One region of the Saccharophagus degradans 2-40 genome, then DNA from elsewhere that is predicted to be linked to it. Evidence: predicted binding sites of a transcription regulator. Region 1 holds the regulator's gene; each other region holds the start of a gene.
The links. The regulator LexA, encoded in region 1, represses DNA repair genes until DNA is damaged. The targets are predictions, from matches to a motif close to ACTGTNTNTANANACAGT.
Positions count from the first base shown of each region.

Region 2: a site for LexA is predicted at 6,490-6,507, ahead of SDE_RS18290 (acyl-homoserine-lactone synthase). Genes of this name have one in related genera too.
Region 3: a site for LexA is predicted at 7,158-7,175, ahead of SDE_RS12135 (ParD-like family protein). Genes of this name have one in related genera too.

Region 1 is NC_007912.1:2,276,377-2,284,372, reverse strand. Features, by position in the region: gene SDE_RS09375 (S-methyl-5'-thioinosine phosphorylase) at 1-192, opposite strand, end outside; gene SDE_RS09370 (hypoxanthine-guanine phosphoribosyltransferase) at 214-789, opposite strand; gene SDE_RS09365 (mechanosensitive ion channel family protein) at 796-1,905, opposite strand; gene nagZ (beta-N-acetylhexosaminidase) at 1,962-2,996, opposite strand; gene SDE_RS09355 (TetR/AcrR family transcriptional regulator) at 2,983-3,615, opposite strand; gene SDE_RS09350 (DUF6763 family protein) at 4,080-4,397, shown strand; gene lexA (transcriptional repressor LexA) at 4,501-5,106, shown strand; gene SDE_RS09340 (cell division inhibitor SulA) at 5,109-5,528, shown strand; gene SDE_RS09335 (hypothetical protein) at 5,786-6,055, opposite strand; gene SDE_RS09330 (DUF6586 family protein) at 6,192-6,698, opposite strand; gene topA (type I DNA topoisomerase) at 6,793-7,996, opposite strand, start outside.
Region 2 is NC_007912.1:4,448,135-4,456,130, forward strand. Features, by position in the region: gene SDE_RS18265 (amino acid adenylation domain-containing protein) at 1-1,494, shown strand, start outside; gene SDE_RS18270 (acyl-CoA dehydrogenase family protein) at 1,491-2,711, shown strand; gene SDE_RS18275 (acyl-CoA dehydrogenase family protein) at 2,716-3,813, shown strand; gene SDE_RS18280 (DMT family transporter) at 3,844-4,764, shown strand; gene SDE_RS18285 (hypothetical protein) at 4,844-5,779, opposite strand; gene SDE_RS18290 (acyl-homoserine-lactone synthase) at 5,788-6,363, opposite strand; gene SDE_RS18295 (hypothetical protein) at 6,621-7,559, shown strand; gene SDE_RS18300 (LuxR family transcriptional regulator) at 7,539-7,996, opposite strand, start outside.
Region 3 is NC_007912.1:2,942,864-2,950,859, forward strand. Features, by position in the region: gene SDE_RS12100 (methyl-accepting chemotaxis protein) at 1-1,447, shown strand, start outside; gene SDE_RS12110 (hypothetical protein) at 1,818-2,123, opposite strand; gene SDE_RS12115 (hypothetical protein) at 2,290-2,688, opposite strand; partial or broken gene SDE_RS23240 (hypothetical protein) at 2,753-2,926, opposite strand; gene SDE_RS12120 (GNAT family N-acetyltransferase) at 3,265-3,708, opposite strand; gene SDE_RS12125 (zinc-binding dehydrogenase) at 4,357-5,484, shown strand; gene map (type I methionyl aminopeptidase) at 6,133-6,906, opposite strand; gene SDE_RS12135 (ParD-like family protein) at 6,899-7,105, opposite strand; gene SDE_RS12140 (hypothetical protein) at 7,509-7,996, opposite strand, start outside.

The sequences.
Region 1 (7,996 bases):
TTTGTGCGGCGGTAATTTATGCTCACCGCCGTGACGAGCTAAAAATACAATATTATGCCCGCCCATTGAGTATTCAATTAAGCCACCCACAGACCCATAAGGGGTATTAACTGGGTTTAAAGCTTTGGCGTTGTTGGCAGACGCCATAGTGTAAAACCCAGACCCGCCAATAACTGCTATTTTATTTGGCATTTAGCCCCCTGTGTTTAACCACTAAAAATAATAAATACCGGGCGCATTACGCAGCAGGCCTTCGGCATCCATCCCCATACCAAATACATATTTATCTGGCACATTAAAACCAACAAAATCGGGGGGTGATACCAATTGAGCCAAACCTTCTCGCGTTTTATCTTTGTAGGCGAGCACCACGGTTCGTACAGATTCTGCGCCACGGTCTAAACAATACTGCTTTACTCTATCGATGGTAATGCCATCATCAAAAATATCATCTACTAGCAAAACTGTTTTGCCTTGCAACTCTATTTTAGGCTCAGCAAGTAAAGCTAAGGCACCGCCTTGGGTACCATTGCCGTAGCGTGTAGCGTGAATGTAATCGACTTCTATAGAGAACTTAAGTTTCGGTAACAACTTGCCCGCAAAAACCATAGCACCATTCATAATAGTAAGTAGCGCCATATCTTTAGCTGGTACGCCACTCTCACTTATATAATCGGCAAATTCATTGTTTAGAGAATCGCCTATTTTTGCTATGGAAGCTTCAACTTGCTCTAGTGTGTATAAACATGTTGCCGTTTTAATGGCATTTTCGAAATTAGATACATCCATTCGCGTTTAGTTTTCCGCCTGCATTAATTGTATTCCATCGGGAACATGTAGCGTTGAGGTTGGGAATGCACATTCAGCCTCATGCTTTTCAATAATTTTTAGCACTTTCAACAGCACGTCTTGTTTAATTTCGTGAAATTCAATCCAATCTGTTGTGTGCGTAAAACAATAGATGAAAAAATCCAGCGATGAAGAAGCAAAACCGTTGAAATTAACAATAAGCGTATTATTGTGATCAATCGCCTCATGCTCTACCAGCATCGCTTTTACATCAGCCACAATACCCGCCATTTTAGTGGCGTCGTCGTAGCGAATACCCACGGTTTCGTAGATGCGCCTGTGCTGCATACGCGATGGATTTTCTACTGAAATTTGAGTAAAGGTTGCATTGGGTACGTACAGTGGGCGCTTATCGAAAGTACGAATACGCGTTTGACGCCAACCTATATCTTCTACTACGCCTTCTATATTTTTATCTGGCGAACGAATCCAATCGCCAACAGCAAATGGTCGATCTAAGTACACCATTAACCCGCCAAAAAAGTTGGCAAGTAGGTCTTTCGCCGCAAAACCTACCGCTATACCGCCAATGCCACCAAAGGCTAACACGCCCGAAATACTGTAGCCCAGCGACTGCAACGCCACCAACATCGCGGTAATAATTACCGATATACGCAATAATTTACCCAGCGCCATAGCCGTGGTTCTATCCATAGGCTGACGACTGTATTCAGGGTCAATTAAGTTTTTTTCTGCTTTGGAGATAAACCCCGTTACAAACCAAGTAACAATTACGATATAGCCTACGTGGCGAACCGTGGCAATGGCCTCTAAAATGGCCGACTCGGAGTGCTTTGAGGCAATTGTTGCTGCAGTTGTTAAGCCAAGTACCCATACAAACCATTTTGCTGGCGCTGCCAAAGAATGAAAAAACGCATCATCCCAAAGGGTTTTGGTTAACAGCGACTTTTTCTTGAGCTTGTTTAAAAAGGTACTTACTACTAGCGCAACAATAAGGGTGCAAAACACAACAATAAAAACCTCTGCAATCCAAAGGTTTTCTTTGCCTGCTAGCTCCCCTAACCACTCTTGCAGCGTAGATTTAAAAGCGTCCACTATTTACTCCATCAATTAAATTCATTTGCCTCAACTTTAAATTAAGGAACCTCTGATTAAGCAAGTGCTAGTAATGCTTCTTTGGTTTCTTGCCAGCGTTTATTATTGTGTAAATCATAAATAGGTTGCGCCCCTGCTTTCCCCCGCATTCTGGTCAATCGAATAGAGGTAGAATAGTTGCCGTTATCTGCCAATGTCTGAATAACCTCAAGGGTGGCCTCGCGATTGTTGCAAACCAATAATGTGTCGCAGCCAGCGCTCATTGCTTTTATGGCTCGCTCCCCGAAGCTACCCGCCACGGCGGCACCTTCCATCGTCAAATCATCACTAAAAATTACACCGTCGTAGGCCATTTTATCGCGCAATATTTTTTGCAGCCAAACAGAAGAAAAGCCAACGGGCTGATCGTCAACCTCTGGGAACAATATATGGGCAGGCATTACAGCATCAAGCTTACTTTGCAACTTAGCAAAAGGCATTAAATCGAGCTGCTCTATAGCTTCGAGCGAGCGATAATCCACTGGCAGCTCTAAATGGCTATCGGCACGCACACTGCCATGCCCAGGAAAATGCTTACCGGTACAAGCCATACCTGCTTGTTGCATACCGTCTATAAATGCACCCGCTAGCGCAGTAACAGCTTTGGGGTCTGAAGAAAAAGCTCTATCGCCAATAATGCTGCTAAAACTATCATCCACATCCAATACTGGTGCAAAGCTAATATCTATGTCGTAAGCGCGAAGTTCACTAGCCATTAACCAGCCGGTATTACAGGCAAGCGCAAGGGTTAACTCGGCACGAGCTTTATAAGCGCTGGCAAATACTTGCATAGCTGGAATGCGGGTAAAGCCTTCCCGAAAGCGCTGCACCCTGCCACCCTCGTGGTCAACAGCAAGAATTATATCTGCCCGTACACTGCGAATTTGCTTAACTAGCGCGTCAAGCTGTGAAGGGGTTGAATAGTTACGGGTAAACAGTATTAACCCGCCAATTAGCGGGTTCTTTATTAGCGCTATATCTTCATCGGAAAGAGTTTGACCGGCAATATCCGCAATAACTGGACCAAGCAATTGATTGTTAGTCTCCAACATTTAGCATCCCCACTAATGATGGAATCATTAGCTCTATGGCCGCATCGAGAGCGGTATCTTCGTGGTAGTCAGCATTTAAAATGCCGCGAATAGAATCGTAACTAGAAAGCGTAAAAACCGCAGCACCAAGCATAAAATACAAACGCCAATAAAAAGTAACATTCGACATTTCGGGCAAGGAGCCTTTTAACGCGTGGGTAAAACGCGTATAGGTACCGCCAAATTGCTCAATAATACTTAGCCTTAAATGCTCTTGCGATTGGGAATAAGCCAAACCAAGCAGTTTCATAAAGCGCTGCGGTGGCTCGTTAATCTCTTCGGTTACCGCCTTGAAGGCGGCAAACAGATGCCGTAGCAACACATCTGGGTTGGGCGACTGCTGCCCAGCATGCTCATAGTCATCCAGCCTGCGGTCTAGTTCTTTACAAAACGGAGTCATAAACCGAGTAAAAACCGCTTGAATAAGCTCCTTTTTAGACCCGAAATGGTAATTTACCGACGCCAAATTTACGTCTGCCATGCCAGTAATCGTACGCAGGGAAGTCTCCGCGAAGCCTCGTTCGGCAAATAAAATCGTAGCGGCGTTCAAAATACGATCAACCGTCTCGTTTTGCGCCATAAAAACCGCCCTGAATGTTATCGTTTTAATCGGCGCAAACCATACGGTTTAACCTCGGATCATGTCAAGAAAAGCCCTTCAAATTACAGGGTTTATAATCGTTTAGGCGCCTAACGAACATAAACCGGTATTTTTAACTAAATGCCTCCCAGAACCTCTAGCTTTAGATCATTTTTTTATCAGCCCCTACGGTGATATTCCCAGACCGTTACATGGCCGCTACCCCTGCCGCACACCAGCAGCCGTACTTTTTTAAACATAACAATCGCTTAGTAGTAAAAGCTAATAACCCATATGAGATTTGGCACCACCCTATTTTGTTAGCGCGCTTTATACACCGCCATTCACTGTTCGCAAAGTCGCCCGACCGGTGATAACTTTAAAGCAGGATGACAGCACAATCTTACCAAAGTAACTCTATCAAGGAGCACGCACACTAAACGCAATCAAGTCGGAGATCGACAATGGCCTCATACTACCCACCTATAAACAGCTGGTACGAAGACCTCACCAACGCCCAATTGTTCGAAGTCGTCGCTATAGACGAAAAGAGCGGCACCATAGAAGTACAATACCAAGATGGCGATATTGATGAATTTGATATTGAGTCGTGGGGCCAAATGAGAATTATCCAAGCGCAAGCTCCCACCGATGAAGCCGGCGCCTACGGGTTAGACTCTGAAGACTTCTGGTCAGACACCTCCGATTTTGAAAACAACGACTACATGAACCCCATTGAACTAATAGAGCCGGATGGCTTTGTGGGGTTCGACGATATGTAGCCCCCAAAATAGGAATTGCGATTGAGGGTTGCCAAACCGAATTTACTGTATATAATCACAAGTACTGTATATTCATCCAATCGCATTTACCCTAGGGGGAACCATGTACAAATTGACAACGCGTCAACAGGAAGTACTAGACCTAATAAAAAGTCACATAGAAGACACCGGTTACCCACCTACTCGGGCAGAAATAGCCAATCAACTCGGCTTTCGCTCTGCTAATGCGGCCGAAGAACACCTTAAAGCCTTAGCCCGCAAAGGCGCTATTGAAATGGTACCAGGTGCATCGCGCGGTATTCGCTTACCAGAAACCATTCAAGGCATTCCATTAATTGGCCGAGTGGCGGCAGGTAACCCAATTTTGGCAGAGCAGAATATTGAAGATTACTGCGACGTCCCCCCCGACTTTTTCTACCCTCAAGCAAACTACCTTTTAAAAGTACAGGGTATGAGTATGCGCGATGCGGGTATTTTAGATGGCGACTTACTTGCTGTGCACAGCACAACACAAGTAAAGAATGGCGATATTGTGGTAGCCCGTATAGAAGATGAAGTTACGGTTAAACGCTTTAAGCGCGAACGCAACAACGCAACCATCCAATTACTTCCTGAAAACCCAGACTTCAATATTATTGAAGTGGATTTACGGGATGCAAACTTTTCTATTGAAGGCCTAAGCGTAGGCATTATTCGTCGAGAGTTATAATTATGGCCGCACAACTTTCTTTACTCGCAGCTCTACCCGAAACCAAACCAAGTAACGCTGGTATTACCGAGATTATTTTGTCTGAATTTGGCGACGATCAATCGGCAATACTTTTGCCAATGCTTGCGCACTTAACCAACAAGTGTAACGACCGCTGGCTAACTTGGATTGCGCCCACCGGTATTAGTAAAACGCTTTTGCAAGAATACGGCTTTAATCTTTCTAGGTTACGCCTTATTCACCCAAGCAAAACAATAGGTAAAACTGGCGCCCTACTTTGGGATGCCCTGGCTAATGGTTGCAGCCATACAGTAGTGTGCACCGCCCACGATTTAACAGATCAAGACTGCAGGCAATTAGAAAGCGCAGCTATTCAAGGCAATACTCGCGGGCTTTTATTACGCAACAGGCAAGCACAGTAATTCACACTAATTAATGAAACACTGCAGCGCCACACAACACTTTTAAGGCGTAAGGCTTAGCTTAAACTTTACCTTAAAAGAGCAAGCCCAAAGAAAACATATAAGAACTAGCAGCGCATATATTTGAAAATTTAGCTCGTAACCTTGAAGAGAAACTAGTGATTAGCGGCTAATTACACCATGTCATTTATGGCACCACAACTTAGGTGGCATTAACGACATCAATAACGCTAATGATATCTATGATATTAATGACATCAATGAAGAGTAGGCTCACCTTCCAGAATGGCAGTAGCGGCTTCTTCCTCTACGAGCTGAGGGTCGGTTAAATCACCCGCCGCCTGCAAGCCAGCTTCAATCATGGCTTTTGCTACTTCTAATTTTGCTTCGTTTAAAAAATAAAGAGACTCTTCCGAGAACCGGATAGACACAAGCGGCTCTAAGCCAGACTCTTCATCCACCTCATCAGCTCGCTTTAACGCAATTTCGCCGTTTGGCATTTCAACAATTTCATATAACGTAGACATAGAATGTCGGCACAACTCAATTCATGTGTTTGGATGGCTATTCTACCAAAGTAGGCTTTATTTATCTGCCCATTCACGGCTAAATCTCAAATTACCATCGCAAACGCCTAAACAAAGCAAAGCAAGTAACAAAATACTAGTATTCCGATGAAACTTCACGCTGATCACGAATTAACCCTGCACATTGGTCACGTATACCCTGCAATATAGCTAATTCAACATTCAACCAATGCGTTTCGCGCTGCGCGCCCAAAGATACCGCAATGATATTTTCATCCGCAGGAGCCGGAACAGGCTTGGGTTCAAATAAGCTAGGCTCTATTGCAGCAATATGGGCTAACCAAGAAGAATCATCGCGCGCCAAATCGCGCAACTGCTCATACCTAAAGTCTGCCCCTACGCCATCTCCCATTGCCAATAGCTTAGCCAATATAGCGTTTACACTCACAGGCAGCGTTTCATCCTCAACTAAACCAATCTCTTTTGCATACAAGCACAGCCCTGTACACAACTGCATGATACCGGCCTGCTTACACGCGTGCGCGTTAAAACCCGCGCCCAAACTCTCTGCTTGCTGCCACAGAGATTTAGCAAATGCGAGCTGCTGATTTACCATGCTCGCCAGTTTTAATGCTTTACTCATTCACTGCTCCAAACTTTGTTTTGCCCCAATGCAACTATCCCCCAAAGATTGCTCTTTGAGGGATAGTTTTAACACACAATTACAATATTACCGGCTATTCGTCTTTTTTAGCCTTGGCTTTTGCTTTCGGCTTAGCTTTCGTTTTTGTAGCTGCTTTTTTAGCGGGTTTTTTAGGTTTTTGCTCATCGCTAATCACCCATTTACCACCCTCGTAAAACGCTTTCCAGCCTGTGGCCTTACCGTCTACTTCGGTTTGCACATACTGCTCTTTGGTTTTACGGCTGTAGCGAACAATAGTATCCAAGCCGTTATTATCCTGCAGTGGTGCCTTCATCAAAAAGTCGTACTTGGGGTCTATTTCGTCTTTGTGTGGCAACAGCTCTTTTACTAGTGGCGCTCGCGTTTCTCTGTTTTTAGGAAACTGACTCGCAGCCAAGAAAATGCCCGAAGCACCATCGCGCAATACGTAGGTATCGTCTACCTTCTCGCATTTAAGCTCTGGCATTTTTACTGGGTCCATTTTGGGCGGCGCAGCTTCACCGTTACGCAATAGCTTTCTAGTATTGCTGCAGCTTTCGCTTGTGCAGCCAAAGTATTTACCAAATCGACCCGACTTTAACTGCATGTCTTGGCCGCACTTATCGCATTCAATAACCGGGCCTTCGTAACCTTTAATTTTAAAGCTACCGGCCTCTACTTCGTAGCCAGAACAATCTGGGTTATTACCACAAATGTGCAGCTTTCTGGTTTCATCCAGTAAGTAGCTATCCATTGCAGTATTACAAATTTTGCATCGGCGTTTTTGACGCAGCTGCTTGGATTCTGCCTCATCATCTTCGTCAATGTTTACCGCTTCTTCGCCAGCCACCAAGTTCATGGTGTTCTTACAGCGTTCTTTGGGCGGTAAGTTGTAGCCAGAGCAACCCAAAAATACACCAGTGGTACCAGTGCGGATTTGCATGTTGCGGCCGCAATTCGTGCATTCAATATTGGTTTCAACTGGCTCGTTGCGACGCATGCCGGTATCTGCCGCTTTAGCCGCGTCCAACTTCTGCATGAAGTCGTCGTAAAAATTATTTAGCAGCGATAGCCAATCTTTTTTACCTTCGGCCACTACGTCTAGAGACTCTTCCATTTTCGCGGTAAAGCTGTAATCCATTAGGTCGCTAAAGCTTTCCGTTAAGCGCTCGGTAACAATGTCGCCCATTTTATCGGCATAGAACCGACGGTTTTCAACATGTACGTAACCGCGATCTTGAATGGTAGAAATAATGGCCGCGTATGTGGATGGACGACCT
Region 2 (7,996 bases), 2.2 Mb from region 1:
GCGATAACCTATAAAGAATTAGCGCATCAAGCAGGCTCTCTCGCGGCACGTTTGCAAAGCAACGGCGTGACTAGCGGCGACCGCGTAGTACTTCTTTTACCCAAAAGCACAACTGCAGTATGCGCTATTATAGCTGTGCTCTCGCTGGGTGCTGCGTATATTCCAGCAGACCCAGATGCGCCCAAGCAGCGCTTGCAAAGCATTGTAGATGACAGCGAACCCAAAGCGATTATTTGCAGCAACCATACCGCTGATTGGTTTAATACCCTGTGCACTATAAATATTGACGCGAGTATTGATGCTTTTACTGACAACGCACAAGCGCACTTAACCTCGCTTGAAGGTAATGCAGAGCACGACGCCTATATACTTTATACTTCTGGGTCTACAGGTGTACCTAACGGCGTACGCATTAGCCATCGCGCTATGTTGGCATTTTTCCAAGCAGTTAACACCTACATGGGGGTTAATCAACAATCGCGCTGCATGAATACATCTGCACTGTATTTTGATGTCTCTATCGCAGATTTACTTTTGCCCCTTTACATGGGCGCCTCCGTTTGGCTAGGACCTACTGTACCTTTACCGTTTAGATTTATAGGCTTAATAACCAACCAGAAAATAACTCACTTTTGCGCCGTGGGCTCAACACTTACCATGCTGGCCGCGCTGCCAAATTTCGACAAAAATAACTGGCCACACTTACAAACCATTATGACCGGTGCCGAGGTATTAAACCCCAACACCATTAACGCCTGGCTAAATTGCAGCCCTAACGCTACCGTTTTAAATGGCTACGGCCCCACCGAAACCACCTGTGTTTGCACGCTGTTTCAAATAAATCACGAAAATATTCACCAGTACTCGAGCTTCCCTATAGGTGTACCACTGCCATTAGTGGATGCCATTATTGAAATAAATAGTGATAAAAATAGTGATGAAAAAAGCGATGAACCTGGTATAGGTGAACTGTGCATTGGCGGCCCACAAGTAATGAATGGTTACCTTAATCGAGAGCTTTTAAATGACGCTCGACTTACGCGAATTAACCACGCCACATATTACCGCACCGGCGACAAAGTGCGCCGCGACCACAATGGTAATTTAATATTTTTGGGCCGAATAGATGATCAGGTAAAAGTAAATAGTTATCGCGTGGACCTAGGCGATATAGCTGAACCCTTTCGCAGCCAAAGTATTGTTCAAGATGCCGTTGCGCTGGTAGTTAAGCACACTACTTATGGCGAGTGCCTTGCTGTGGTTGTTAAAACACGTAACGAAGGCGAAAACCTAGAAAGCTTGCTAAACCAAGCAGCACAGGCCCTACCGCACTATATGCGCCCTGCGCTTATTGCCAGCATAGACGCAATGCCGTTAAGCCCCAGCGGTAAAGTTAACGCTAAAAAAGTGCGCGCATTGGCTAACCAACACTTTCTAGAATGCAACGAACGCTATAGCCATATTTCAGCTCACATAGAGGAGCACGCCCTATGAGCAAAACAGCGGATGTGGCAGCACCCTCACAACAGATGCATGCACAGCAAAAAGAGGCAAGTAACACGGATTTGCTGAGCGAGTTTCTTAACCTATGCGATCAGAATAAGGCTAACACTTACGATATCGATTTTTTTAAAACGGTATTTAAGCTCTGCAGGCCCGAAACAACGTCTGAGTTTAGCTATTACGCCGAGCTTGAAGAGCATATCGCCTATATAGAGTCGTTTGCGGCCAGCGAGCTTATTTCCAACCAGCTAAATTTTGTTGCACCGCTCTTAGAGCTAACGGCAACAATGGGTAACCCACATAGCTCACTTAATCCACACAACTCACATAACCCACATAACCCACATAGCAACACGGTAAACTCAAAACTAGCTCAACAGCTACTTAGCAGTATTCGCCAAGGCGATATGCTTTTTAGTCGCGTTTTAACTATTCCTGAGCAAGCAAAAAACTCTACGCAAGCGCCGTTTGGTGTAAGCGCTAGCGAGAATAAAAATGGCTGGCTGCTGAATGGGGCGTTAAGCGTCGTACTATTTAATAAGGCCGTTAGCCACCATTTAGTGCTCGCCACACTGCCCAATAACAATACATTAGTTACCTACCTGCCGACTCAAACCGCGGGTATTACAACCGCAGAGCACGCACAACTTGGTGCCCCCAAAGCAAACAACTCCCAATTTGAAATAGCTAACCTCAGATTACAAAACGTATTGGTAAACAATGGTGCAATTGGCGAGATAAATACACAGTCTATTTTGGACCTTGTTGCGCGCAGCCGAATAATGACTGCCATACGCCACAATCAATACACGCGAATGTGTTTAGACAAGTTAATTTTATTTTTAAAGTCACGCATTTCTAACGGTGACCCGCTAATTAATCAGCAGGTTATTCAACATAGATTAGCAAAACTTGAGGCTCGATTAAGTAGTAGCTGCGCGCTTAGTCGCTATAGTTTACAACAGATGGCGGCAGGCAAAGATACCCAAGCGCTTGCCAGTGCATGTAAATTGCTCGCTAGCGAGTTACTTGTGTACGCATCGAAACAAGCACTTCATTTAGGTGGTATTACCCACTTCCAAAAAAATAAGCCAATAGCGAATAGTTACACAGAAGCCAATTGGGCTAATTTTTTCCTAGAGCCTAAGGACTTGTTACTTCGCAACATTCTAGACACAAGCGTTTCTGAGCGCCACCAAAAGGCTTAGCCATATGAAAATACAAGACCACGCATTCGCAGCCGATTTACAAAATTGGATTAACGAGCACCTTTCGCCTTACACACCTACAAGTAAAGCCGAAAAACTTGTGTCTATTCACTCGCTGGTACGGGAGCTAGCGCAGAGCAATTTACTTACCCGCGGCTGGCCGGCCCCCTACGGCGACAACGATATACGCAAACAATTGTACCTACATTTTTCGCTCGCACGCCAAGCTCTCGGCGCTGTGGGCTTATGCTTGGCCTCACACATAGACATTGGTACGCGCGGCTTGCTAGATAAAGGCTCGCCTGAGCTAATTGATAAATGGTTGCCAAAAGCATTAACCGGTGACGCTATTTTTTCTCTCGCGATGACAGAACCAGATGCCGGAAGCGATTTACAGGGCATTCAATTTACCGCCAATAAAAGTGAAGAGGGCTGGATACTAAACGGGGTAAAACGCGGTATTACCAACTTGCCTTTTGCCGACGCAGCCCTTGTACTTGCACGCACCAACCCCAGCCGCAGCCCATTTAGCTATTCTTTATTTCTAGTGCCCATTGAAACGGCCGGCATTACCCGCGAGCAAGCAGTGCCCACATTGGCCTATCACGGCTGCCTAGGAGGAATAAGCGCAAAAGATGCCGTTATTCCCCTCGACAACCTCGTTGGGCCATTTGGCGCAGGACTTATGTTATTAATGAAGCACTTAGAAACCGAGCGGCTATTTGTAAGTGCACGCATGCTAGGCATAAGCACTTATTTAATTGAAGAATTAATACTGCACACTCGCAATTCCCCACAATGCGCATTGCAAGCCGATAATGTCGCGAGGTTAAAAATGCAACTAATGGCTTTTGAAGCCTATTTTGAAACTTGTGTTAATGCATTTGAAGAAGGCGAACTTAGCGCAAAGGATTCTGCCGCGCTAAAATATATGGGCAGCAGCTTGCTAAAATCCGCTAGTAACACCCTAGCAGACTACAGCGGCGCGCAGGGTTATTTACGCGGCACCCCAGCAATTCGCTTTACAACAGAAGCAATGGGGCTTGCACTGGCAGGCGGAAGCGAAGAAATAATGCTCTCAATAATTGGCAATACCCTTTAAAATACGCGCAAATAATTATCAGGTTTTTTAATGAAAGCTTTAACAGTATTGCCCAGCGATAAACAACGCTTGCTGGGCATTGCCGCTGCCTGCGCAGTCGTCGCCATTTGGTCTGGCTGGATAGTTTCGTCCCGCTGGGGGCTCAATAGCAATATTGCAGCAATCGATCTAACCTGGCTGCGCTTTACCACTGCCGCACTCGTCACATTACCACTAGCCATAAAATACAACTGGCGGCATCTACCGCTTGGCAAGGCCCTAGTTGTAGCTTTTGGGTGTGGGTTTCCCTATGTGCTGTTTGCCTACCTCGGCTTGCAATTTACACCATCGGCAAATGCTAGCGTGCTTATTAATGGCTTATTACCGGTGGTTACCAGCTTACTAGGCTATTTTTTTCTTAGTGGAAAAATGACAAAACCATTGCTCGCACTGGTAGCCATTGCATGTATATCCAATATTATTATTGCCAGTAGCGGTGCACAATTTAGCGTAAAGTACCTAACAGGTATTGGCTTTTTACTTAGTGCTACGCTCGTTTTAGCTACTTATATGGTGGCCGTAAAAGCATGGAATATTTCTATGCATGAAATAATGGTATGGGTACCTATTATTAACGCATTGTGTGTTACACCTTTTTGGTTTGTTTTTTCTGATGGGCTTAGCGCACTACACACTATTCCCACTACCGATTTACTATTTCACATAGTCTATCAAGGGGTAATAGTTAGCGTAGCCGCATTATTTTTATTTTCTTATGCAATAAAATGTATTGGCGCACTATCTGCCAGCTTATTTATGGCATTTGTACCCACCACCACCGCACTGCTAGCTTTTATCTCCATTAACGAACAACCTACCAGCGGCCAGTGGATAGCCATTACACTATGTACCCTTGGGCTAGTTGGGTATAACTTTTATTCCCGCAAAGAAGAGAAATCAACCAGCAAATAGCTGATTAATATGAAGACAAAGATGGGCAAAAGATGGGTGAGAAGGCGCAAAGCTATACCGCGCAAGTTTAATACTTCTACTACATTGCACCAGTAACCGTGCTGTCGGAAGTATTATTAATTAACACAACGCGACTGCCATTACCTAGCGGCGCACTGGAAACAAGCTTCCAGTTGCTGAAATCTAGTTCACCACTTTTTAGTGGTTCGCCTATCTCTAGCGACTGCTCACTGGGGCACCCACTTACTACATGATGAACAATCTCATCCACTAGCCCAGCTTGCATCAAGCAATTTAATTCTGTCATATCGCAAAAAATACACACACTACAGGCAGACGTTTTTACTAATTGGCTAAACCTGTGCTGTAAATTTTTAATCTCACCTGCATGTATTTCTACGTCACCCAAAGCTGTTGAGCCCATACTCTCAATAAAAGTGGGTAAGTCCGCTGCGCCTGTACTGCACCACACGGCAGCATTTACTGTTAGCAATTGTTTTAAATAGCTTTTAAAGCCTATATCGGTTTCTATTTGCGCAAGACCAGCGCGCCCACCATTTAAATTTGCCGCACTTACACAGGTAACCCACGGACGATTCAATATGTGCGCCTGTACCGCGCCGCGAGAAATGCGTGCACTTACGGTAGATTGCTCTAGGTATTCAACGCTGCAGGTTTGCTTAGCTAGCCATGCCGACCACTGGTTACATTGGTGAACAGCACTAAAACCACAGCCTATGACTATTTTTTGCAATTGAATGGAATCTAATACAGCGGTAAGTTTTTGCACATCTATAAATGACGCAGCGGGCTCTACACTTATAAAAAGCGTCTGAGCCACTGCACCATAACTATCTAGTGCTTTAAGCAGGGTTTCTTTTTGCTTACCCAAGATGTAACTGTCTTTTACAAGCAAAGTATTATTTTTATCAAATAAAGCCCAGGCTAAAATGGCACGACCTAGCCCGCAACTTTTATCGTTAATTACCTGTAAAATTCCATTCTCTAAATTCAATTGCACTCCTAGCATTGATACATGCGCTCACTCGCTTCAATATCTATCCATAACGCAACTGTACGCTCAACGCCAACCTGCATTACTTTACCCTCTCCCATACGGCGAACTGCCATACCACCGCGCTTAAGAATACGCTCACAGGCGAGGGTTGTAACTGTAACGTATTTTTTAATACCTTTCATTTTTGCAAACTGAATAAAGGTATCAAATAGATCCATTGTAATATCACTCATGTAAGCGCTACTCGCACCTTGACCTTTACGCACCGCGAATCGACTTATCTCCCATACATCCTCTTGCTCGGGTACATCTTCACCTTGTAGCAGTTCCTGAAAAACGGATTTAAGCATGTAGTCACCCTTGGTTGGTAAAGCTCGCCAACAGCCAACTACACCACCATCTTGGGGTTTAACGGCTATATGATAAGGGCCCAAATCGTCAAAGCGATCGCGTTCTTTGCCATCTGTAGAAGTTATATCCCATCCTAGGCGCTCAATAAAAGTTTCATGCCTAATACGGAAGATATCGTTGACTATTGATTGGTTATTAACGTTTTCTTGCGCAAACACTACTTGTTTCATTTTTTTCGTCCACTTGAGTTAAGTTGACGAAAACTATATTTTTTGGTGTAGCGCAGGGTTAGCTGTCACATAGAACAGATAACTTTTATTCTTTAATTATCAATAACTTACATGAAAATATCGCGCACTGTAAGATATTACAGGTAGTGCGTATTAGGCTATTGGCATAACCTTGATTCTCATTGCCACTCCCTTATTAACAGGCATTCCCACCGAACCACCGGGCTGCCTGCACTTACTGCTGCGTAGAGCTAACCATGACACCTGAAGACTTTAAAACATTAGAAACCGCTGCCGAAAACCATGGCGCTACCATTTCTAACGACACGGCCATAACGTGGGGGTTAGCGAGTGATGCAGAGATTTTGCACTGCGGTGCGCAAATAGCAGGCGGTGATACCAGCACATTGCAAGTCGCACTGCAAAAGCATGCGCACAGTGCCACTAAGCTCTACCTTTCTGCCGAGCCACACCCCGCAATTATTGATATAAACAGCTTAATATTAAATTTAGATGCTACCGCATTAGACAAATGCATTATTAAGGCATCCCTACCTGCACCATTAAAAAACCAACATTGGCAGCAGTGGGAAGGAAGAAATGAAGAGAAAGTTATTAGCTTGGCTCGCCCGCAAACCTACTCTCACAGCAGAAACATAGCTCACATATTAAGCAAACCCACCCCCTGGAACACGTGCATTAGCAGCGCCAGTGTAAGCGGAAACAGTATCGCGCTGGTGGACACGCAGAAAGAATACGGTGTAGTACCCGAAATAATTTGCAGAACTTTACAGTATCGAGCAGTGCTTTACTCACAGTCTCAATACGAACTTATAGATTTACTGCCGGCGAAAAATAATTGCGGCGAGTTAATCGAATATATCTGCATTGATAACTTAGCAAGCTTTTTTAATGTACTGCGCTACTGCAAAATAAATCGCTATTTGCACACGTTAACCATTTGCGACATGGCTGACTTAGCACACCTAACAAAACTTAATCTGGCCGACGAGATAGTTCATCACTTGATAACCAATACTCAGGGCGAACCTCAAACAGCCAGCAAGGTTACTCTAAACAATGAACTAGATTTGCAACATTGGCAGGTACTTAAAACAGATATCACTGGCCCCTGCTGTCGCATGACACTAGGCAGGCGCCAATCAACCAGCCCCTTACAGAGTGGGCTTAATTAAACCACTAAGAATTGCCTTAGCAACCGCATGCTGACGATTAACCGCCCCAAGCTTTGACGTAGCACTAGAGAGATGAAAAATAACGGTGCGCTCACTTACATCAAGTATTTTGGATATCTCCCATGTGGTTTTACCTTCACAGGCCCAAAACAAACTTTCTTTCTCGCGAGCAGTAAGGTGGGTTTGCTTATTTTGCGCAAGCTTTAACATTAAAGCAGAGTAACATTCAAACACTTGCGTTCCGAATGATTGTGCAAAAGGTAAACACGCGTTAATGCGTTGATTCAAGCCCTCTTCGCGATTGCTGGCCAAGCTAAATATAGCTATCTCGCCACTAGGGGCTTTTATGGGAATAGATAACCCGTCACACAAACCGGATTCTGAAGCGCGAATCATTATTTTTTCGCCTATTGCATCTACATAGTGCTCTAGATCCA
Region 3 (7,996 bases), 670 kb from region 1:
TGGGGAGCTCCCGAAGGTTGAAGCACAAGCTCAAGCAATAGCCGCCCTAAAAAGCCTTCGCTACGACAACGATAACTATTTTTGGGTGCATGACAGCCACCCCAACATGATTATGCACGCCCTGAAACCATCGCTGGATGGTACTGATGTTTCCCATGTAAAAGACCCTAATGGCAGAAGCCTGTTTGTAGAAATGGCGAAAGTGGCAAAGACCAAGGGAGAAGGTGAAGTAGCTTATATGTGGCCACTACCTGGGCAGACAGAACCAACGAACAAACTTTCTTATGTGAAAAGCTTTAAACCCTGGGGATGGATTGTAGGTTCCGGCGTGTATCTAGTGGATGTGCAAGCTACGTTTCTAAGTGCCTCGGTGCTGCCCACCACCATAAGCCTTATCGTTTTAATTCTTGTCGGCGTACTTACATATTTAATTGCTCGGTCAATTATTCAACCGCTAGCCGAAACCAATTCAGCAATGAATGATATTGCCGCAGGGGACGGCGACCTTACTCAAAGACTGTATGTAGACTCAAGACATCAAGATGAAATATCGGTTATGTCGGGCAGTTTTAACGTTTTTGTAAGCAAAATAGAGCAAATCATTTTACAGGTAAGCCAAGCCACCGAGCGCTTGACTGTAGCATCCGGCCAGTTGCGCGAAATTACGCAAAATAATGCACGTTCGATGGACCAGCAACAGGCGGAATCCCATGCCGTTGCTTCAGCTATTACCGAGATGGCTTGCACAGCAACAGAAATAGCCAAAAATTCAGAAGGTGCTGCAAGTTCAGCCACTCAGGCAAATGACGAAGCCAGCAGTGGCCAGAACATCGTAACAGAAGCAATTAATTCGGTTAAGGCGCTTGCAGAAGAAGTGAAGCAAGCCTCCGCTGCCATAGATACCGTAAACACAGACAGCCAAGCCATATCGAGCGTTCTCGACGTAATTCGCAGCATCGCCGAACAAACTAATCTACTGGCCTTGAATGCAGCCATTGAAGCAGCACGCGCAGGCGAGCAAGGACGTGGATTTGCAGTTGTAGCTGATGAAGTTCGAACACTAGCAGCGCGCACACAAGCATCCACAGAAGAAATACGCGGAATGATAGAATCGTTGCAACAAGGCACCGCGAAAGCAGTCCAAACAATGAAAAGCGGCGATAAAGCCACGGAACTTACGGTTTCAAAAGCGGAAGAAGCAGGACATTCACTCGAAAATATTGTTACAGCAATTAATTCCATTACCGACATGAATATACAAATTGCGAGCTCCGCCGAAGAGCAATCTGCCGTGGCCCAAGAAATAGACCAAAGCATTAATCGCATGGCTCAGCTTTTATCACAATCACACACTGAAATAGAAAAAACCACACAATTTAGCAGTGAGCTCGAAGAGCTAAGTAACTCGCTCTCCGATTTAGTGGGCCACTTCAAAACTCACAAATAATTCCGTAACGTGAATACTCGTACAGCAAAACGAGGTGAGTTCCATTTAGGAACCTTGACTAACTTCAAACGCTTTTGGAGTTAGTCAAAAAATCTTGAATAATAGCAAAAATTACGTCAAAGCGTAAATTACTACCGGTCTCACTTTGTACTACCCGCCTTACTTTTTTACTATTGATAAAAACCCTATGAATATCTTCTGACATTTCAAATATGTCCCCATCAAATCGATCCCCCGCAATAAAATAATAAATATTCGAAGATAGGCGGCTCCGTGCATCAGCACTAAATATTCGTACATACTGAATCGATTTATCTTGCGTAGAAAGCTTTCCTAGCATTTCCAACTTAAATATAGCTGCTGCAGTAAACTACTTGGCAATTGAACCAACATTAGTCATTGTTTTACTGGAAAAAGATACTCCTCTATCAACATCGGCCTTCCCCACGCCAATATTAGAAACAACCTCGCCATCAATCGCAACCAATACCACGCCGGAACAGTTGACATATTCAGCCTTACTTAAAATTATTTTTATACTATCTTCTATTGGTGGAATTGAACTCATATTTTGCGCAAGGCAAACTGGCGCAAATATGACAAGCACAGAAACAATATATTTTCTAAATTGAATAATTAAATTACTGCCTGCCAACCCGGCTGTTAATGTTTGCAACCACTACACATTCGAACTTGTCTCCCTTTCAACAGTATTTAAGAAGACATCTTTAATTGATAGCGCCGCCCACGAGGGCCCTAGTGGAGGTGTTTATTATTCGCTAGCTTAGCGACAATCGCAAAGCAGTGGCCCAACCCGTTTGCGGACGAACCTGAGGGGCTTGTTATATTTTATAGCCAACCTCACAGTATGAAACATGAAAAGCAGCCTCTTTATACTGCGTACGATATAAAGTGACGAGTTCTAAAGATTCCGTGCGTTTTGCATTTACCGTAAAATAGATGCTCGGCCTAACGGAGAGTAATTCATCTTTAATTGGAACTCTAAGTACCTCTTCACCTTCGGTACTATACACCAAATACGTAAAATGAAACGGCAGGCCTTCAAAAGCCTCAGGGAACGAAACCTCAACCCCAATAGTTCCACCACTCTGGCTTGATTTACTAATAGATATTTCAGAAATCAGCTTTTCCCTCATATTTTTATTGGCGCAGCGGTTATTATTTTCAATTGAAAAGGAATAACTGGAAACAAGTAGCAGTAAAACGATGAGTTTATTCATAGGTAAAAACATAAAGCCTTTGTTTAATTGCGAAGCGATTCACCCTGCCAGCTGAAAAGATTTGTTATGTGGATTTCTTAATATTCCACGGTAACCTAACCCATTTTAATTTTTTATCGGTAGAAGCTGAATACTTAGGGTTAGCTATAGGATTATCTAAAAAACAGCCTGCTGCTATGCCAACCATACCAGCTTGAGTTGAAACTTCCCAATACACGGTTGTGCCACAGCGACAACAAAAAACCGCTTTTGATGAGAAACATCTGCTGGATTAGTAAGCTCGTAGCAAAAGGAATTACCTTCTATGTTCAGGATAGAGCTTCGCTTAAAGTAAGCCCACATTCCAAAGGAACTACCCGTACGTTTTTTACAATTTTTACAATTTTTACAGTAGCAGATACCGTTTAAAGCCGGCTCACCAGAAACCTCAACCTTAAAGTCGCCGCATGCACATGTTGCAACCTTACTCAAAACTTAAATTCCAACAAGTCACATAACACCGGCCATAAGCGGGGAGCAACTTATTACAATCCCCTACTGCGTTCGCAGCAGCTTGGCTTGATGGCTTCATTAGCATCATGGAATTAGCTCCATTGGTTGAAAGGATACGCCATCTTTAGCTCCTAGAGGCCCAGACTCGGTAAATCCAAACGTCTTATAAACAGGCACAGCGTAAATAGAGGACCTTAACGTGAAAAAGTCATATTCTACGCTTTGCTGAACATGCTCCCATAGGGTTCTGGCAATACCATTGCCTTGAAACTGCTCAGATACGAACAAATGATAAAGGTGATTTGGCTCTTTAAGAGATATGTACCCAACAATGCGGCCACTTATCTCATAAATATAGTTTAAAAAGCCTCCCTCACTTATTCTTTTTAAAAATGCCTTTTCCGTTAAAGTTTCAGCCAACCAATCAGGAAGTTCTTTTTTGGGGTCATCTAGGTAAAAATGAGCCAGAGACTTAACCATACTTGATATCGCCAGTGTGTCACTTGCCCTTGCTATCCGAATGCTCATATTTTTCTTTCCATACTAACGGATGTTATGTGCTCCACCACCCAAACGGCATCGCAGAGTGCCAAAGCGAAGTACGCCAACAAACTCTTAACAGCAGCAGGAGTCGAGATAAATATTACATTACTGAGTATTGATTTGGCGAAAGCCCATTTCAGTGTTTAGGTATAAACCAAGCGGAGAAAATCGTACTACGTACAACGGTTAATCGCGACAAGCCTCTTGCTTTCATTACCAAATGCCCTCGCTGCCTGATTGGTATGAAAGCCGGAAGTGGCGCCCATTATTAGCACCGAGAACGCCGGAATCTCGGCCAGGCATTATCGCCGCCAAATTCGCTGCCCCCTATCGCAAAGAGGGCACTAAGGCAGGCAGACACCTTACTCCGCCTGTCGCCTTACCAATAAATCTTAAACCAAGTGAGGGAGAACTAAAAAATAGGCAATCGCACAAATTTTTAGTTAATGTCTCGATTCACCGTGAAAACAGGGTGTAGATTTTACCTGTGATGTAAATCAAATAACCAATGTCAACCAAGAGAACCTAACGTTTCAAGTTTTATAAAACCATACACCAAAGCCCGTCTTGAATTACACTTTGAATTACAATTTGATTTACATTACACCACTTAACTTTTGCAGGAGCAAAAAAGTGTCAGATACCAACATCGAACTTACTTCAACTATTAGCGAAGACAACAAACTGGAACTGGCCCTGCGCGAGATCGAGATCCCGCAGCCAGGCGAAAACCAAGTCGTCATCCGCATCGAAGCTGCCCCTATCAACCCGTCTGACCTGGGCGTGATGTTCAGCGCGGCCGATATGACGACTGCCAGCCAATCCGGTAGCGCCGATCGCCCAGTCATCAGTGCCGATGTCCCAGCCAAGTACATGAGCGCTGTTAAAAAGCGGGTTGGCAAGCCAATACCCGTCGGCAACGAAGGCGCCGGTACAGTCGTTGCTGCAGGCTCATCAGCCGCTGCGCAAAGCCTGTTGGGCAAAACCGTTGCGGTCATTGGCGGTGGTAGCTACCGCAAATATCTCTGTACCAATGTTCAAAGCTGTCTCGAACTGGAGCCGGGTACGACTGCGGCCGAAGGCGCTTCAAGCTTTGTTAATCCACTGACTGCATTAACCATGGTAGAAACCATGCGAGCTGAAGGTCACAAAGCTATCGTTCACGCTGCCGCCGCCTCCAACCTCGGACAAATGCTGAACCGCATTTGTATCGCAGACGGCATCGACCTAGTCAATATCGTCCGTAAGCCGGAACAAGAAACTTTGCTGCGCGATATGGGTGCCAAATACGTGGTCAACTCCAGTAGCGACAGCTTTATGGCAGACCTGACCGAAGCCCTTATTGAAACCGGCGCTACCATCGCCTTCGACCCTATCGGTGGCGGTAAATTGACTAGCGATATTCTCACCTGCATGGAAGTCGCGGTCTCTCGCAACATGACTGAATACAGCGTGTATGGATCTGACATCTATAAGCAGGTGTATATCTATGGCGGCCTTGATCGTGGCCCAATCACACTGAACCGCAATTTTGGTTTTGCCTGGGGTGTGAACGGCTTTTTATTGTTTAATGCATTAGGAAAACTGGGCAAGGAAACCAGCAACGCCATGCGCAAACGTATAGCCGCCGAAATAAAGACCACGTTCGCCAGTCACTACAATCACGAAGTATCCCTAGTCGGTGCATTACAATTGGATGCAATCTCGGTTTACGGTAAACAGGCGACCGGAAAGAAGTTCCTGATTAAACCACAGAGCTAACGCTTGAAATATGGCTGCAGGGCCACTCTAGGGACTTGGAGTCAGGTAGGTTCTTCTCGATAAAGGCAAGAATCATTGCCGATTTTTCGCGAAGAACCGCTGCGCCGTTGTTATGCCCCATACACCACCGGTACAGCGTCGCCGGGTGATTCGCCATATATAGCCTTGCTATGTTTTAGCATGAAATAATTTACACGCATCCACGAAAACTTTATCAACCACTGTATACTCAACAGGAGGTTAAATATGCCCAAGCCCAAAAAAATGCAGGTTTCTTTAGACGCCACGCCATAATATCACTGCACCTCACGCTGCGTGCGCCGTGCATTTCGTGTGGTTACGATGCCCTCACAAAAGCAGATCTCGCTCGCCTTAAATTTGATAAAAAACAAAAATGCCATTATTTTTGGATATTGAACACTTCACTTTTCAACAAAAATAAAACTAATAGGAGTAAAAAAACAGGCAGTAGTGGACATTTCTTTAACTATCGCCTGTCTTGAATTTGCCCCTTCAGTGTAACCGCCTGCTTAAATATAAGTGGCTTACTAGTGATGCCTAATATAAATAAGTAGCTCTAATCGATAAGTAGCTGGTCAAGTATTGCTTGACGAAACGGGAGCGTTCATCTGTGTCTCGACTTGATCTTTATTCGCACTCCTCGGCTCTAAGCGTCAGCACCTCGTAGCCATCAGAGGTAACGGCAATTGTATGCTCCCACTGAGCAGATAATTTCTTATCACTAGTGACAACGGTCCACCCATCTTTCTTCAACTTAACCTTAGCCTTTCCCTGATTAATCATAGGCTCGATGGTAAACACCATACCCTCTTGAAGAACCAACCCCTTACCAGCCTGTCCATAATGAAGCACCTGTGGCTCCTCATGCATTTCTCGCCCTATTCCATGCCCACAATATTCGCGAACAACAGAATAGCCATGTTTCTGCGCATGGCTCTGTATGGCATGACCTATATCCCCAAGGGACGCACCCGGTCTCACTTTCCGTATCCCTTCCCACATGGCCTCATAAGTTTTATTCACTAAACACCTAGCCGCGGGCGTCACATCACCAACCATGTACATTTTACTGGAGTCAGCGATAAACCCACCCTGCTCCAGCGTGATATCAATATTGACAATATCACCTGACTTCAACTTCTGAGTGTCTGAAGGTACTCCGTGGCATACAACACGATTTAAGGAACTATTCAGAGCATACTGATACCCATACTGGCCTTTACTGGCTGGGCGAGCATGCAACTTGTCAGTGATATACTTTTCCGCTAAGTCATTGATCTCCATGGTTGAAACCCCAACCTCGATGAAGCCATCAAGGTAATCAAAAACAGTAGCCAGAAGCCGACCAGACTCCCGCATTACACTTAGCTCTTCGGCATTTTTCAGCGATAACCTAGCCACTTACAACCTTCCTAATATCAACTTCGGCCAGCGCCATTTGGTCGCGCATGATGTCAGAAAAAGACATTCCAGGGTTCGCTTCTGCGAGCATTCCCACCTTTATCCAATACTCCGCTTGAGCATTTATAGAGCGAACCATAACAGAGCTCGCCTTTCTAATTTCCCCGTGTAGTTCGTCATCAATCTTAACAATTCCCATAACAAGCCCTCGATATACAATTTATATACAAATCATATATTACCAGCTGCAAACTAACAATACACTCAGTAAGAGATGTAGCACTCGCAACAACAGCGTCCATATACATCGCAATTGCTGAACTACGGACGTTGCTGGCTGTCCTTTTGTTATATGCATTTCAATTGCTCTTCAATTCCCCTTGGTTATTCGTCTGGGTTCATATACTTTTCACGAAATAACGAGGATTGCCCTGCTGGCCCTTCCTATATGAAAATCTGCCTCTAGAAGAATAATATTCAATTAGCTTAGAATTGCTCGCATTCATAATTCTAAGCTTCCCGTCAGCCTCATACGCAAGAAACGACAAAACAAGCGCATATACTTTCTTCTTAGTTGAACTATTCAACAAGGCGCTCTTTAATTATTGGCACCCCGCAGAAACCAAATAATCTGGACCTAGATTCTCAACGGCGCAAGCCCCGTTTTCGAAACCTTTCGCTACACTTTTCATCATTTCACGCTGATAGCTTTTTATCTGCGCTTCTTCATCTGGTGAGCGCCATCCAGCCTCAGTCATTACCAGTGTTCGCTGCACATGTTCACTTACCTTCTCTTCAGCGGACCCTGTTTTTAATTTGATAACTTCACGCACTAATAGCGCGCCGCCTTGGCCGCTATAATAGATAACACCCTCTAGATCAAAACTGCAATTGAATTGGCGACCGCCGCCGTGGCATACAACATTAGAGATATCATCAATGCGAGACACTATATGGCCACCAAAATACGGGCTAGCATACCGACTTGCTCCGTACTGTATGTCTGCATTGAAATTAAAGGCCACTTCGCGTAACAGCATCATTAAAATGTCGCCTTCCTTGGGCGGCTGTAGATTGTCAGGCAATGCTA